DNA from 2 places in the Streptomyces lacaronensis genome. Region 2 is predicted to be linked to the other one. Evidence: riboswitches for the same ligand, from Rfam matches in the RefSeq annotation. Region 2 holds a riboswitch; the other holds the start of a gene.
The links. A riboswitch is a leader RNA that binds a small molecule or an ion and turns the genes downstream of it on or off. The one in region 2 is predicted to bind cyclic di-AMP.
Positions count from the first base shown of each region.

Region 1: another riboswitch for cyclic di-AMP. It lies ahead of ACMTAK_RS29925 (transglycosylase family protein); the one in region 2 lies ahead of ACMTAK_RS29100 (C40 family peptidase).

Region 1 covers NZ_JBLHDK010000003.1:6,869,313-6,876,896, reverse strand. The annotation lists gene ACMTAK_RS29940 (DUF501 domain-containing protein) at 1-231, opposite strand, end outside; gene ACMTAK_RS29935 (FtsB family cell division protein) at 301-783, opposite strand; gene eno (phosphopyruvate hydratase) at 888-2,168, opposite strand; gene ACMTAK_RS29925 (transglycosylase family protein) at 2,414-3,103, opposite strand; cyclic di-AMP (ydaO/yuaA leader) riboswitch at 3,110-3,277, opposite strand; gene ACMTAK_RS29920 (transglycosylase family protein) at 3,533-4,549, opposite strand; gene ACMTAK_RS29915 (cytochrome P450 family protein) at 4,735-6,012, opposite strand; gene ACMTAK_RS29910 (sensor histidine kinase) at 6,665-7,584, shown strand, end outside.
Region 2 covers NZ_JBLHDK010000003.1:6,693,170-6,700,753, reverse strand. The annotation lists gene ACMTAK_RS29115 (lipase family alpha/beta hydrolase) at 1-241, shown strand, start outside; gene ACMTAK_RS29110 (M23 family metallopeptidase) at 275-2,029, shown strand; gene pcrA (DNA helicase PcrA) at 2,094-4,595, opposite strand; cyclic di-AMP (ydaO/yuaA leader) riboswitch at 4,753-4,939, shown strand; gene ACMTAK_RS29100 (C40 family peptidase) at 4,948-6,111, shown strand; gene ACMTAK_RS29095 (L,D-transpeptidase) at 6,215-6,982, opposite strand; gene ACMTAK_RS29090 (hypothetical protein) at 7,094-7,447, opposite strand.

The sequences.
Region 1 (7,584 bases), 180 kb from region 2:
CAGCGTGCCGATCGCGGACGCGGCGCGCGGACAGGTCAGGTAGTAGAGGGTGGGGAAGGGCGTACCGTCCTCGAGTCGCGGCGCGGTCTCCACGACGTCCGGATTGCCGCAGGGGCAGCGGTGCGCGATCGCGCGCAAACCCCGGGGCACGCGGTTCAGCTGCTCCCGTACGGCGTGAATGTCCGCGTCGGTGGGCGCGGTGGGCTCCGTCTGGGGCGGGGGCGTATCCATCAGTGGGAAACTTCTTCTTCTTCGTTTCGGTTCGTCACCGGGTGCGGCCGGCGGCCGGAGCGCGGCGCCTCAGCGGCGCGCGCTGCCCGCCCCCGCCGCGTCCGCCGTGTCCACGGCGTCCCAGAGGTTGGTGTACCAGGGGCGGCCGGCCGCGCCCTGGTCGGTGGAGCGCTCGGTGGAGCCGCCGCCGTCCACCATGCTGTAGCCGGTCTCCCCCGGCATCAGGAAGTGCAGCCGCTCCCGGGCCTGCTGCTCGGTGTAGGCGGGGTCGCGCAGCCGGGCCTTCCGCTCCCGCAGCTTCTTCACGTCCTCGCGGGCCCGCTGGGCCTCGTGCCGCTGCTCGGCGATGTCGGAGCGCTGGGAGATGTACTGCCGCATCGGATAGGCGAGCGCCACGACGAGGGAGCAGACGACCAGCGCGAGCAGGGCGGCCCGGCCGGTCAGCCGGCCGCGGCGGCGCTTGGTGCGCACGCGGTAGACCCGGGCGGCGGCGTGCTCGCCGAGCGCCTTGAGCCTGGTCGCGGTGGAGAACCGTTCCCGATCCGCCGGCACGTCGCCTCCCCGGTGATGACTTCGCTTGGGCGGCGCCGTCGAGCGACGCCGTCCCCGGCCACGGTACGGGACCGCGGCCGGGGACAGGGGTCAGACGTGTCCGCTCAGCCCTTGAAGCGCGGGAAGGCGGAACGGCCCGCGTACACCGCGGCGTCGTCGAGGATCTCCTCGATGCGCAGCAGCTGGTTGTACTTGGCCACCCGCTCGGAGCGGGCCGGGGCGCCGGTCTTGATCTGGCCGCAGTTGGTGGCGACGGCCAGGTCGGCGATGGTGACGTCCTCGGTCTCACCGGAGCGGTGCGACATCATGCACTTGTAGCCGCTGCGCTGGGCCAGCTCGACAGCGTCGAGGGTCTCGGTCAGCGAGCCGATCTGGTTGACCTTGACCAGCAGGGCGTTCGCGGTGTCGCTGTCGATGCCGCGGGACAGCCGCTCGGGGTTGGTGACGAAGAGGTCGTCGCCGACCAGCTGGACCTTGTCGCCGAGCTGCTCGGTGATGGTCTTCCAGCCGTCCCAGTCCTCCTCGTTCAGCGGGTCCTCGATGGAGACCAGCGGGTACGCGGCGACCAGCTCGGCGTAATACGAGGTCATCTCGGCGGCGGAGCGGGACTGGCCCTCGAACTGGTACGTGCCGTCCTTGTAGAACTCGGAGGCGGCGACGTCCAGCGCGAGCGCGATGTCCTGGCCCGGCTGGTAGCCCGCCTTCTTGACCGCCTCGAGGATCAGGTCGAGGGCCTCGCGGTTGGAACCGAGGTTCGGCGCGAAGCCGCCCTCGTCGCCGAGGCCGGTGGACAGGCCGCGCTCCTTCAGCACGGACTTCAGGGTGTGGTACACCTCGGCGCCCCAGCGCAGGGCCTCGGAGAAGGACTCCGCGCCCACGGGGGCGATCATGAACTCCTGGATGTCCACATTGGAGTCGGCGTGCGACCCGCCGTTGAGGATGTTCATCATCGGCACCGGCAGCAGATGGGCGTTCGGGCCGCCGAGGTAACGGAAGAGGGGGAGGTCGGACGCCTCGGAGGCGGCGTGCGCGACGGCGAGGGAGACACCCAGGATCGCGTTGGCACCGAGCGAGGACTTGTCCGGGGTGGCGTCCAGGTCGAACATCGCCTGGTCGATCAGCCGCTGCTCGGTGGCGTCATAGCCGACCAGCTCCGGGCCGATCTGCTCGATCACGGCGAGGACGGCCTTCTCCACGCCCTTGCCGTTGTAGCGGTTCTTGTCGCCGTCACGGAGCTCGAGGGCCTCGAAGGCGCCGGTGGAGGCGCCGGACGGCACGGCGGCACGGCCGGTGCTGCCGTCGTCGAGGCCAACCTCGACCTCGACCGTGGGGTTGCCTCGCGAGTCGAGGATCTCGCGAGCTACGACGACGTCGATGGACGGCACGAGGTTCTCCTTCGTATGGGTCTGCGGTAGCAGCACGAGCCTAACGGCCCGGGAGGGCTGCGCCCCGCGTTCGCCCGCCCCACGAGACAGGGGCGTGGCACAAAAAGCCAGATTCTGGATCAGAAATCCAGATTTCGCATGCATGGGGAAAGCCCCGGCGGGGCGCGCCATAGGAGTGGCACGCCCGGCCGGGGCTCGTTCTCGGGGGCCGGCCTCAGCGGAGGTGCAGCTGCTGGCCGCCGGCCTCAGCGGAGGTGCAGCTGCTGGCCCGGGAAGATCAGGTCGGCCTGCTCCACGATGTCCTTGTTCAGCTCGAAGAGCTTCTTCCAGCCGCCCTTGACGTCGTGGGCCTTGGCGATCTTGCCGAGGGTGTCGCCGGACTTGACCTTGTACTCGCCGTCACCCTTCTTGATCGGGCCACGGGTCTGGTGCCGCGCGGCGCGCTCCGGCGCGGTGTGCGGCTGCGCCTTCGGCTGGGCCTTCGGCTGGGCGGCCGGGGCCGACTTGGTGGTCGCCGAGGACTGGTCCTGCGAGCCGGAGGGCGCGGACGGGGCGGACGGGCTGCCGCCGGAGGTCAGACCCTTGCCGCAGACCGGCCAGGCGCCCTTGCCCTGGCTGCCCAGGACCTTCTCGGCGATCTGGATCTGCTGGGCCTTGCTGGCCTTGTCCGCGGTGGAGGCGTAGGCCGTGCCGCCGTAGGCGGCCCAGGTGGAGCTCGAGAACTGCAGGCCGCCGAAGTAGCCGTTGCCGGTGTTGATCGACCAGTTGCCACCGGACTCGCACTGCGCGACCTGGTCCCACTGCGAGGTGGTGGCCGCGGAGGCGGAGGTCGCCCCGATGAGCGGTGCCGCCACGGCGGCACCGGCGAGACCGGTGAGTGCGGCGATACGGGTGGCCTTGGAGGGGCGGCGGTGCTTCCCGTTGGACTTGAGCATTTTGGTTCGTTTCCTCACCGACGCCTACGAGGTGAGCTGTCGGGTTCGGACGTGAGTTGCCCGGCCGGTCGCGATGGTCGCTCCCGGCTTCACCCCTAGCCGACAAGCCCGTATCCACAGGCCATTCGGCACCTACCTTGGGTCCCCCGCTCCTGCCTTCGGCGCTGACGCGTCGGTTTCCCCCCGACCGCCGGCAGGATTCGGCGTGACGATCGACGGTGCCCGCGGTGGCGAGCGAAAAGACGTTAAACACACCTTCCAAGAAGGTTCAAACACCCCAAGGGCAGTGATTGGGGCTGTAATTGATCTCACCCGGCCCACATCGACGCAGGTGGGGCCGGGTGAGGAGGGATCGGACACGAGGTGCGCCCCGGAAAATGTGACGAGATGTATGTCTCACCGGGTCCAGATCGGGCAATTCCCCCCGAATCACTGCTCCCTGATGGTGAGGTCAAGTCGCTGACCAGGAATGATCAGATCGGGGTCGACCCCGATGAGGTCCTCGTTGGTTTCGTAGAGCCCTTCCCAACCGCGGGACACATTCTGGTGCTCGGCGATCCCTGACAGGTTGTCACCGGGGCGAACGGTGTAATCATCGTCCGTGGAGTCCTCGTCCCGGTCCGAAGCGCCGCGCGAGGCATGGCGCCCGGAGGGCCGCGCGCTCCCCGCGCCGCCGTCGTCGGCCCGCTCCCCGGCGTCCGGGGAGCCGCGGTGGCGGCCCGAGGGGTCCGCCGAGGGGCTCTTGGAGCCGTCCGACGCCGAGGGTCCGTCCGAGCGTGAGGGGCTGTCCGAGCGTGAGGGGCCGTCCGAGTCCGGGTCGTCCGACGCCGGGTCGTCCGACGCGGAGCCGTCAAGGCCATCCGGGGATTGGGAGGTGTGCGGCGCCTCCGGCTCCTCGGCCGACCCGGAGGCGTCCGGCGCGTCCGGCTTGTCGGCGCTGTCGGACGTCCCCGAACGGTCCGCGTCCGAGGAGGAGCCGTCCCGCTCCCGGTCCCCCTGGCCGTCCCCGTCTCGGCCCGTCCCCGGGTTCGGGGTGGCCGTGCTGCCGGGGTCCACGTCGGGGGCGCCGCCGCCGTCGGTGAGCCCGGCGCCCAGCGCACAGCTCGGCCAGGCGTCGGGGCCGCGGTCGCCGAGGATCGCCTCAGCGACGGATATCTGCTGGGAGCGGCTGGCGAGGTCGGGGCGCGGGGCGTACTCCGTGCCGCCGTACTTCTTCCACATGTCGAGGGTCAGCTGGAGCCCGCCGTAGAAACCGTTGCCCTCGTTGGCGCTCCACATACCGCCGCTCTCGCACTCGGCGACGTGATCCCATGTGGCGGTCTGGGCGGCCTGTGCGCCGGTCGCCCCGAAGAGGGGCATGGCGAGGCCCGCTCCCGTGACCCCCGCCGCGACGATGATGGCCGGAGCCTGACGGGGGCGACGGTGTCGACCATTACCGGAACGCATGCGATTGACCTCTCCTATGGCGCTATGGCCCTATGGCGACAAGGTTTGCCGGTGAACATAGCGAGGGCACTCGATCATCACAAGGCGATGTATCCGAGGTCACGCCAAGGTCACACGGTTGATCATTCGTCACGTATGTCCGCCCGTAAGGGCCTTGGGGGCCCCGGCCGCCCGTTTCGCAGGTCTCAGCCGTCCGCGGAATTCCAGGTCACCGGGAGCGCGCGCAGCCCGCGCATGATGAGCCCGCCACGCCACCGCAGATCGTCCGGATCCTCCGCGAGCCGCAGCCCGGGCAGCCGCCGCAGCAGGGTGGCGATCGCGGTCTGGGCCTCCAGCCGGGCCAGCGGGGCACCCAGACAGTAATGGATGCCATGGCCGTAGCCGAGGTGCTGGTTGTCCCGGCGGGTGAGATCGAGGACGTCCGGCTCCGCGAACCGCTCGGGGTCCCGGTCGGCCGCGGCGAGCACCACCAGCACCGGCTCTCCCTCGGCGATGCGCTGCCCGGCGAGGGTGAGCGGCTCGGTGGCGAACCGCCAGGTGGCGATCTCCACGGGTCCGTCGTAGCGGAGCAGTTCCTCGACCCCGGCGGCGAGCAGCCGCTCGTCCCCTTCTTCCAGGGCCCGCTGCATGAGGGCGCGCTGCTCCGGATGGCGCAGCAACGCGTAGACGCCGTTGCCGATGAGATTGACGGTCGTCTCGAAGCCGGCGAAGAGAAGGATGAAGGCCATGGCCGCGGCCTCGTTCTCGGTGAGGTGCTCACCGTGGTCGCCGGCCCGGATCAGCCCCGAGATCAGATCCTCCCCGTCCCCTTCTTCCCCGCGCTCCGCGAGCTCCAGGCGCTTGCGGTGGATCAGCTCGCCCAGATACGCCCGGATCCTCTTCACGGCGCGGGCCACTCCGCCGCGCGGGCCGCCGCCGTGCCGGATCATCGCGCCGGCCCAGTCACGGAAGTCGTCCTGGTCCTCGCGCGGCACCCCGAGCAGATCGCAGATGGCGTAAATAGGGAGGGGGAAGGCGAACTCATGAATGAGATCCGCTTCTCCCCTCCCTTCGAAGGCGTCGATGAGCTGATCGGTGAGGGTCCGTACCCGGGGGGCGAACGCGGCCACCCGCCGCGGGGTGAACGCCTTCGACACCAGCCGCCGCAGCCGGGTGTGGTCGGGAGGGTCGATATTGAGCAGATGTGTCATCAGCTCGGCGCGCCGTTCGCCCGGGATGCCCACCTTGCCCTTGGCATGGGCCGCGGCACTGTGCCGCTGGGGGTTCTTCGAGAGCCGGGGATCGGCCAGCGCCCTCCGGGCATCGGCGTAACGCGTCACCAGCCAGGCGTCCACACCGCTGGGCAGCGTGGTCCGGTGCACCGGGGCGTGGTCGCGTAGCCAGGCGTACGCGGGGTAAGGATCGCTGGCGAACTCCCAGGTGAAGAGGGTGGGAGCGGAGCTGTCACGGGGCTGTTCCGACACCCCCCGACGATACCGGCGCGGGACCGCTCTCTCCCGGCCCGCCGGAAGTAACGACAAACAAGAGAAATAAGGGAATAAGCAGAACAAAGAGAATAAGAGAGTCATGAGCGGGATGAATGTCTAGCGGAATTCCCAATTCATCTCCACATACCCTTCACCGCCCACGCACAGCCGGGGTCGAATGCCCGGATATCTGATGGCTGGGGCCGCCGTTCGGCGGATGCCCGCGCCGCCCCGTTACGAGCCCCCGGGACATGCCCTGACGTCGGTCAACGCGGTGAACTGACGGTGTGGCTGAAACGACGTCAGGTGAACGAATGGGACTGGGGCACATGCACGGGGCCCAGTGATACCGGTGATACGATCACCGCGCTTGCCAGGCGAGCCAAGGGCGCGTAAGACACACGGCGATCCGGCGCATCACGCCGAGAGGATCCCCACTCTGAGGAGCATTATGCCGCCAGTCGGGCATACGGAGCCGTTCCGGCGCACCGACGCCTGTGCGCTGCCGTCGGCAAGACGAGTGCGATGTCCCCGGAACCCGCGGGCGCCGTACGGGCGCTGACTTACCGCCGCCCCGACCATTCCAGACGCATAACGCAGCACACCTCCCTAAAGTCCCTGGCGGTCTAGTCGTTTAAAGAGAGTCTCAATGACGCAATATCTACAGGATCCAGCGCTCTGGGCCCTGATCGCTGGCACGCCTCTCGCCGCAACCGCCATTATCCGCGGGCGAAAGGCGCGAGCGAATCTGCGCCAGGAGAAGGCGGAGCTAGAGAAACGCGCGGCCGACCTCGAGAACAATTACGCCGAGGCGGTACAGGAGGCCCACAATCGCGCCGAAGAGGCCACCAAGAGCGCGCTGAAGTCCGCCATGCGTACCCTTCAGGGCCTCGCCAACGAGCAGCAGCTGGCCATCTCCAAGACGCAGGACAAGTACGGCGAGCACCAGCTCCTCCAGGACCTCCTGGAGATCGACCACATGAACTCGCAGTTCGGTCGGCGTGCGCAGTCCATCGCGGTGCTCTGTGACGGCTGGCTGGGCCGGCAGCGAGCCGTCGCCTCGGTCTACGACGTGGTGCGCAGCGCCAAGGGCCGGATCCGTCACTACACCCGGGTGGAAATCCGCTCGCAGAGCAATTTCGCCCTGGTCAGCCGGGCCGTGGAACCGGTCGCGCTGGCGCTGGCCGAGCTTTTGGACAACGCGACCAGTTACTCCGCGCCCGACTCGCCCATCGACATCACCATTCGCACCGTCCCCAAGGGCGTCTGCGTCATCATCGACGACGCCGGCGTCGGTATGAACGAAGAGGAGAAGAACCGGGCGGACAAGCTGCTCTCGGCCACGCACGCCACCGGTGTAACGGGACTGGGCAATCCGCCGCAGTTCGGTTTCGCGGTGATCGGTGTGCTCGCCGCGCGCTATGGCTTCACGGTGTCCGTCGATTCGGCCTCTCCGTACGGTGGTGTTCGCGCGGTCGTGCTTCTCCCCGAGGACCTTCTGACCAATATGCCCGAGCCGGAAGAGCAGCCGACGACCCAAGCTCCCGCAGCGGCCGAGCAGCCGGAGCC
Region 2 (7,584 bases):
GCATTTCTCCATGGCCGCCCGCATCCGCGAGGCCCTGAACGCCGCCGACGAGGCGCCGGCGGACGCCTCCAGCGCGGTTCCCGAGGGTTCAGAAGCCTCGGAATTGCCGAACGCCAATCGAACATCCGGCCAAGGAAGCACGTACAGTCAGCCGAAAGACGACCAAATGCCCTTTGCCGAGATGCTCAAAACTCACGGAAGATTGTCGCTGCCGCGTACTGCCGGGTACAGTCGCCGCTAATTCTCCTGCAGCCGAGGCGAAAGAGAAGTGGTGGTGAACGACCGTCACCCGTCGGGGGCCTCTCCGACCGTCCCCGCTCCCGACGCCTCGTATCCGTACGACGAGGCTTACGGTCAGCGGCAGGACACAGCGCACGGCGTCGTCGGGTACGACGGGTACGACGGGTACTCCACCGGCAACTTCGCCCATCTGGCCACCGCCTACGGGGACAGTGACCCGCTCTACGGCGACAGCGATCCGCTCTTCGGCGCGCTTCCGGGCGCGTACGACGCCGGGCAGGGCGCCCACAGCGGTCAGTACGACGCCTCGCAGTGGACCACGGTCGACCAGCACCACCCGACCGGGTCGTACGCCACCGGCCACTACGACCTGGGCCACGACACCGGCCACCACGACACGGCCGCCCATTACGACTCCGGCGCCTACGACACCACCGCGATGTGGGCCGCCTCCGGCTATCACCTGCCGACCGGAATCCCCGCCCAGCAGGACGCCGACACCGGCGCCCAGTGGGATATCGGCGCCTGGGACACGGGCGCCACCGGCCACACCGAGCTGCCGGATCAGTGGGACCACGGCGCGGGGTACGAGGCCGAGGCGTACACCTCGGGCGTGGACACCGGTCAGACCCAGGTCTGGGACACCTCCGTCTACGGGACCGTGGACGAGGCGCGGTACGACCACTCGGGGCTGAACCAGCCGGGGTTCGACCAGCAGGGGCTCGACCACCACCCCGGCTTCGATCAGACAGGACTCGATCAGACAGGGCTCGATCAGACAGGGCTCGACCAGCCCGAGCACGAGTCCAACGCCTACGACCAGACGACCGTCTTCGAGCCGAACGCCGCCGCGTTCGACCAGACCGCCGCGTTCGAGCAGGCCGTCATCCCCGAGCAGCCCGGCGCGTTCGAGCACACCGCCGTCTTCGAGTCGGTCGACGAGCCCGACCAGCCGTACGACCCCGGTCCCGAAGCGGAACCTGAACCCGAGGCGGCGGTCATGCGGGAATCCGCCCCCTCCTCTCGCCGGGAGGTGAGCCGCGGCCGCCGCCGTACCCCGTCGTCCCGCCCCAAGCGCTCCGCGCTCCTCACCGTCGCCGTCCCCTCCGTCTGCGCCCTGGGCGTCACCGCCGTGGCCGCCGCCTCGGTCAGCGGCGTGGGAAGCGACAAGAAGGACGAGTCCACCACTCAGGCCGCCGCCGACACCGCGCCCCCCGTGAAGCCCTCCGTCGCCAACAGCAAGCTGGACTCCCAGCTCGCCGGGGTCCGCGAGGACGCCGACGACTTCCGCGACCGCACCAGCCGCGCCCAGGAACGGATCGACCTCCAGGCGCGCCAGGCCGCCGAGAAGAAGCGCAAGGCCGCCGAGGCGGCGCGCAAGGAAGCGCTGCGCCCGAAGTTCGCGCTGCCCGTCGCCCAGCACGGCCTGAGCGCCCAGTTCGGCCAGGCCGGTATCAACTGGATGTCGGTGCACACCGGCATCGACTTCCCGGTGAGCTACGGGACGCCCGTGATGGCCGCCACCGACGGCACCGTAAAGGCGCAGTGGAACGACGCCTACGGCAATATGGTCGTTCTGACCAGCCCGGACGGCACGGAGACCTGGTACTGCCACCTCAGCAGCGCCAAGATCCGCTCAGGAACCGTCAAGGCCGGGGAGACCATCGCGTACTCCGGGAACTCCGGTAACTCCACCGGCCCGCATCTGCACTTCGAGGTCCACCCCGGCGGTGGCGCGGCCATTGACCCGCTGCCCTGGCTGCGCGGCAAGGGCCTCGACCCGACCTGATCCGGGGCCACCGCCGTGGCGCGCCACCGCCGCGCCGCGCGACGCTCGCACGGCCTGCGCCCCCCTACAGCTTCTCCACCGGTGCGTACCGCAGCAGCAGCCGCTTCGGCTTCTCGTCGCCGAAATCGATCGTCGCCTCCGCGTTGTCCCCGCTGCCCTTGACCGCCACCACCGTGCCGAGCCCGAACGAGTCATGGGTGACCCGGTCCCCGATGGCCAGGGCGACCACCGGGCGCTCCTTGGCCCGCCGGGTGGCGAACCCGCCGCCCCCGGTGCGCGAACGCGACGTCGACAGACCGGACGACAGCCCCGACGGCGGGGTCGAGGCGATGCCGCCCATGGACGCGGACGGGGTGGCGGGCCCGGTGCGCCGCCAGCGCACATACTGGTCCGGGATCTCCTCCAGGAAGCGGGACGGCGGGTTGTACGCGGGCTGTCCCCAGGCGCTGCGCATCGTCGAGCGGGTCAGATAGAGCCGCTCGCGGGCCCGGGTGATCCCGACATAGGCCAGCCGCCGCTCCTCCTCCAGCTCCTTGGTCTGGCCGAGCGCCCGCATATGCGGGAAGACGCCGTCCTCCATGCCGCTGAGGAAGACGACCGGGAACTCCAGGCCCTTCGCCGTGTGCAGGGTCATCAGCGTGATCACGCCGGAGCCCTCGGTGTCCTCGTCGGGGATCTGGTCGGAGTCGGCGACGAGCGCGACCTGCTCCAGGAAGTCCGCGAGGGTGCCGGGGTTCTCCTCGCCGCGGTCCTGCTCGAACTCCAGGGCCACGGCGGCGAGCTCCTGGAGGTTCTCGATCCGGGTCTCGTCCTGCGGATCGGTGGACGCCTGGAGCTCGGCCAGATAGCCGGTGCGCTCCAGCACCGCCTCCAGGACGGTGGCCGGGCCCGCCCCGGACTCCACGATGGTGTGGAGCTCCTCCATGAGCGTGTTGAACCGCTTGACGGCGTTGGCCGAGCGGGCCGCCATGCCGTACGCCTCGTCAACCCGGCGCAGCGCCTGCGGGAAGGTGATCTTCTCGCGCAGCGACAGCGCGTCGATCATGGCCTCCGCGCGCTCGCCGATGCCGCGCTTGGGCACGTTCAGGATGCGGCGGAGCGGGACGGAGTCCTCGGGGTTGGCCAGCACCCGCAGATACGCGAGGACGTCCCGGACCTCCTTGCGCTCATAGAAGCGCACCCCGCCGACGACCTTGTACGGCAGCCCGACGCGGATGAAGACCTCTTCGAAGACACGGGACTGGGCATTGGTGCGGTAGAAGACCGCCACGTCCCCGGCCTTGGCGTCGCCCGCGTCCGTCAGCCGGTCGATCTCGTCGGCGACGAACTGGGCCTCGTCGTGCTCGGTGTCGGCCACATAGCCGGTGATCTCGGCCCCGGCGCCGGCGTCCGTCCACAGGTTCTTCGGGCGGCGGTTCTCATTGCGCTCGATGACCGCGTTGGCCGCGCTCAGGATGGTCTGGGTCGAGCGGTAGTTCTGCTCGAGGAGGATCGTCCGCGCGGTGGGGTAGTCCTCCTCGAACTGGAGGATGTTACGGATCGTGGCGCCCCGGAAGGCGTAGATCGACTGGTCGGCGTCGCCCACGACGCACAGCTCGGCGGCCGTGGTCTCCTCGGTGTCGGTGCCCACCAGCTCGCGCACGAGTGTGTACTGCGCGTGGTTGGTGTCCTGGTACTCGTCCACCAGGACGTGCCGGAAGCGGCGGCGGTAGTGCTCGGCGACGTCCGGGAACGCCTGGAGCAGATTGACCGTGGTCATGATGATGTCGTCGAAGTCCAGCGCGTTGGCCTCGCGAAGCCGCGCCTGGTACATCGCATACGCCTCGGCCAGCGATTTCTCAAAACTTCCCCCGGACTCCGTCCGGGAGGTGCCCCCTGCCGCCTGCTCGGCGAAGGTCTCCTCGTCAATCAGCTCGTTCTTGAGGTTGGAGATCTTGGCGCTGAAGGACTTCGGCGGGAACCGCTTGGGGTCGAGGTCCAGATCCCGGCAGACCAGCGACATCAGCCGCTTGGAGTCGGCCGCGTCGTAGATCGAGAACGACGAGGTGAAGCCCAGCTTCTTCGACTCCCGGCGCAGGATGCGGACGCAGGCGCTGTGGAAGGTGGACACCCACATGGCGTTGGCCCGCGGGCCGACGAGCTCCTCGACGCGCTCCTTCATCTCGCCCGCCGCCTTGTTGGTGAAGGTGATGGCGAGGATCTGGCCGGGGTGGGTGGAGCGGGCGCCGAGCAGATAGGCGATGCGATGGGTGAGCACCCGGGTCTTGCCGGAGCCGGCGCCCGCGACGATCAGCAGCGGCGAGCCGGTGTGCTCCACGGCGGCCCTCTGCTGCTCGTTCAACCCCTCGAGCAGCGCGGACGGGTCCACGGCGGGCCGGGGCGCGCCGTCCCGGTAGTGGGCCTCCCGGGGCACGGGCGCGTCGAAATCGCCGCTGAAGAGGTGATGCGGCACGTCCTCGGCGCCACCGTGGCCAGGGTGTGCCGAATCCTCGGGCGGCGGTGGCCGCTCCTCGTCCTGAGAAGGCCCGAGGTCCGCCAGGAAGCTGTCGTCAAAGAGGCTGCTCATCGCTCCCCGAGTCTAGGCCGCCCCACTGACAGCCGACGTACGAACATCACGAAACGGTTTCGGGCAAAACGGCCACCAGTCTTCACAGGAGCCCCACGTGTTGGCTACCGTCCTGCGTCAGGCGGCCCGGAAGATCCGTCGGCGAACCACGTCGGCACGGGCGCCTCCGCCGAGTCCGGTTACGCCGTGAGGCGCCCGGAGCCGGGGACCCAACAACGCAAGACCGGGGTGAATCGGCCCGAAACGGTACGGCGCACACGGTGCCGTCCGGACACGGCCGTAGGGCAACCTTCCGTACCGCCCGAACCCGTCAGCTAACCCGGTAGGCGGTCCACGGAAGGAGTCGCCTCCCTTGGCGTCGCACCGCAAGCCGCGGAGCCGAATACCCGCCCCGCTCACGGGTCACAGCCGCCGTACGGCCGTCGGGTTCACCACCGCCGCCCTCGCATCCGTCACCCTCCTCTCCCAGTCGGCCAACGCCGCGCCCACCGATCCCAAGCCGGCCGCCCAGTCGATCGAGAAGGTGAAGGAGAAGGTCGACACCCTCTACCACCAGGCGGAGACCGCCACCCAGCGCTACAACGCCGCCAAGGAGCGCACCGACCAGCAGCGGGCCAAGGTCGACAAGCTGCTGGACTCCGTCGCCCAGCGCACCGAGAAGCTCAACGAGGCGCGGCGCATGCTCGGCACCTACGCCACCGCCCAGTACCGGGACGGCGGAATGGCCCGCTCCGCCGCGACCCTGCTGTTCTCCAACGATCCGCAGGACGTCTTCGACCAGTCGCATCTGATCGACCGGATGACCGGTCGGCAGAAGCAGGCCGTCGACGACTTCCAGAAGCAGCGGGTGAAGGCCGCCAAGGAGCGCGGTAAGGCCGCCGAGAGCCTTGCCTCGCTGACCGCGTCCCAGAAGCAGCTGAAGGTCCAGAAGAAGACCGTCCAGGACAAGCTGACCGAGGCCCGGCGGCTGCTGGCGAATCTGACCGCCAAGGAGAAGGCGCGACTGGCGGCGATCGAGAAGAAGAAGGCGGAAGAGGCCCGCCGTAAGGCCGCCGAGCTGGCCGAGAAGCAGCGGCAGGAGGCGGCCGCGCGCAAGAAGCAGCAGGAGCAGAACGCGGGTGGCTCCGGTTCGACGGCGCCCTCCACGCCCTCTGTCCCGGCCAACAGCTCCAAGGCGGCCCAGGCCATCGCCTTCGCCAAGGCGCAGCTCGGCAAGCCGTACGTCTGGGGCGCCACCGGGCCCAGCTCCTTCGACTGCTCCGGGCTGACGCAGGCGGCCTGGAAGTCCGCCGGGATCTCGCTGCCGCGCACCACCTGGGACCAGGTGAAGGCCGGTACGCGCGTCTCGACGTCCCAACTCCAGCCGGGCGATCTCGTCTTCTTCTACGACGACATCAGCCATGTCGGCCTCTACATCGGCGACGGGATGATGATCCACGCGCCGAAGCCGGGCGATGTGGTGAAGAAGGCGCCGATCACGGAGATGCCGATCTACGGGAGCGTGCGGCCCTCGTAGGGCCCCTGATCCCGACGATGCCGCTGCCCGGGGGCGGACCCCGGGCAGCGGCATCGTCATCGGCTCAGCGGCGCCGTCAGCGCCTCTCGGCGCCGTCAGTGGCTCAGGTGCCGGGCTTGCGCCCGTAGACGTACACGTCGTCGCCGTTCTTCAGCAGGCTCCAGTACTTCTTGGCGTCGCCCTTACGCATGTTGACGCAGCCATGGGAGCCGGGCGGGGACCATACGCTGCCGGCGATCGAGTGAAACGCCTGGCCGCCGTCGAAGAACTGGCTGTAGGGCATGGCGACCTTGTAGAGCGTCGACCAGTGGTCGATGTTCCGCCAGTAGACCTTCTTCAGCCCGGTGCGGGTCTCGAAGCCGTCCCGCCCGGACCGCACCGGCACCGGTCCGTAGACCAGCCGGGAGCCGTCCTGGACCCAGCTCAGCTGGCGGGTGAGGTCCACACAGGCGATACGGCCCCTGTTGGTGGGGCACTTCCTCGCCGCGTTCGGATTGTGCCCGGCGGCTTTCTGGGCGCTGATGAGGCTCATCACGCCCGAGGTGATCGGGCCCGCGTAGCCGATCGTCGGGCTGACGCCGTGGTCGATCTGGAACTTCTGGATCGCGAGACAGTCCGCCCGCGACTGCCGTCCGTCCACGGGACGGCCCAGGAACCGCTCGGCCTGCCTCTGGTACGGCCCGGCGGTGGTCGTGCACGACGACGCGGCCATGCTCACCGGTGTCACCGTGCCGGCCGACCGGCCCAGCGGCCGCGCCTGAGCCTGCGCCGGACCGGCGACGGCCACCGCGAGCGGCACCGCCATCCCCGCCAGCCCCAGCGCGACGCCCACGCGCCGCCTATGACTTCTGACTGCCCCCACTACCCCCATTGGCCACTCCTCTCGACTGCCTCGTTCTTTACTAAGACAGCTCGCGAGTGCAAACGGTTGCCTCGGGATCGTGTCGCAATTGCCTTGGGTTACCCCCAGAACATTCGTTCGTCAGGTCCACAGCACGGCGATGAAGATGTTTGCCGTTGTCAAGGCGCCCACCGCGCCGAAGGCGGCCGACTCTACCTTCTCCTCGTCGCGCTTCACATAGACCAGGCCGAGGATGACGACCAATAGCGCCAGCTTGATACCGATTTTGACGGTATTGACGCTGTTGTCGTCCGCCTGGTTGAGCCCGACCAGCGCCACGCCGGTCACCAGCATGGTCAGCGCGCCGTGCAGCATCGCCGGGATCATCCGGGCCTCGCCCGCGCGCGCGGCTTTGAGCTGCGAGAAGAAGCCACCGAGCAGCGCGCCGATGCCGACGATGTGGAGGCCGACGAACACGTGAATGAGTACGTCCATGGCTCCGGAGACTAGCCGCGCGCATATCATCGTCCGGCACTCGGGTGGGGGCCTATCGCCGCTTCGATCACGGCCGCCCCACACTCCCGACCGCCCCACTCGCCGGGCGATCATCAGTCGTCACCGGATCGACGAAA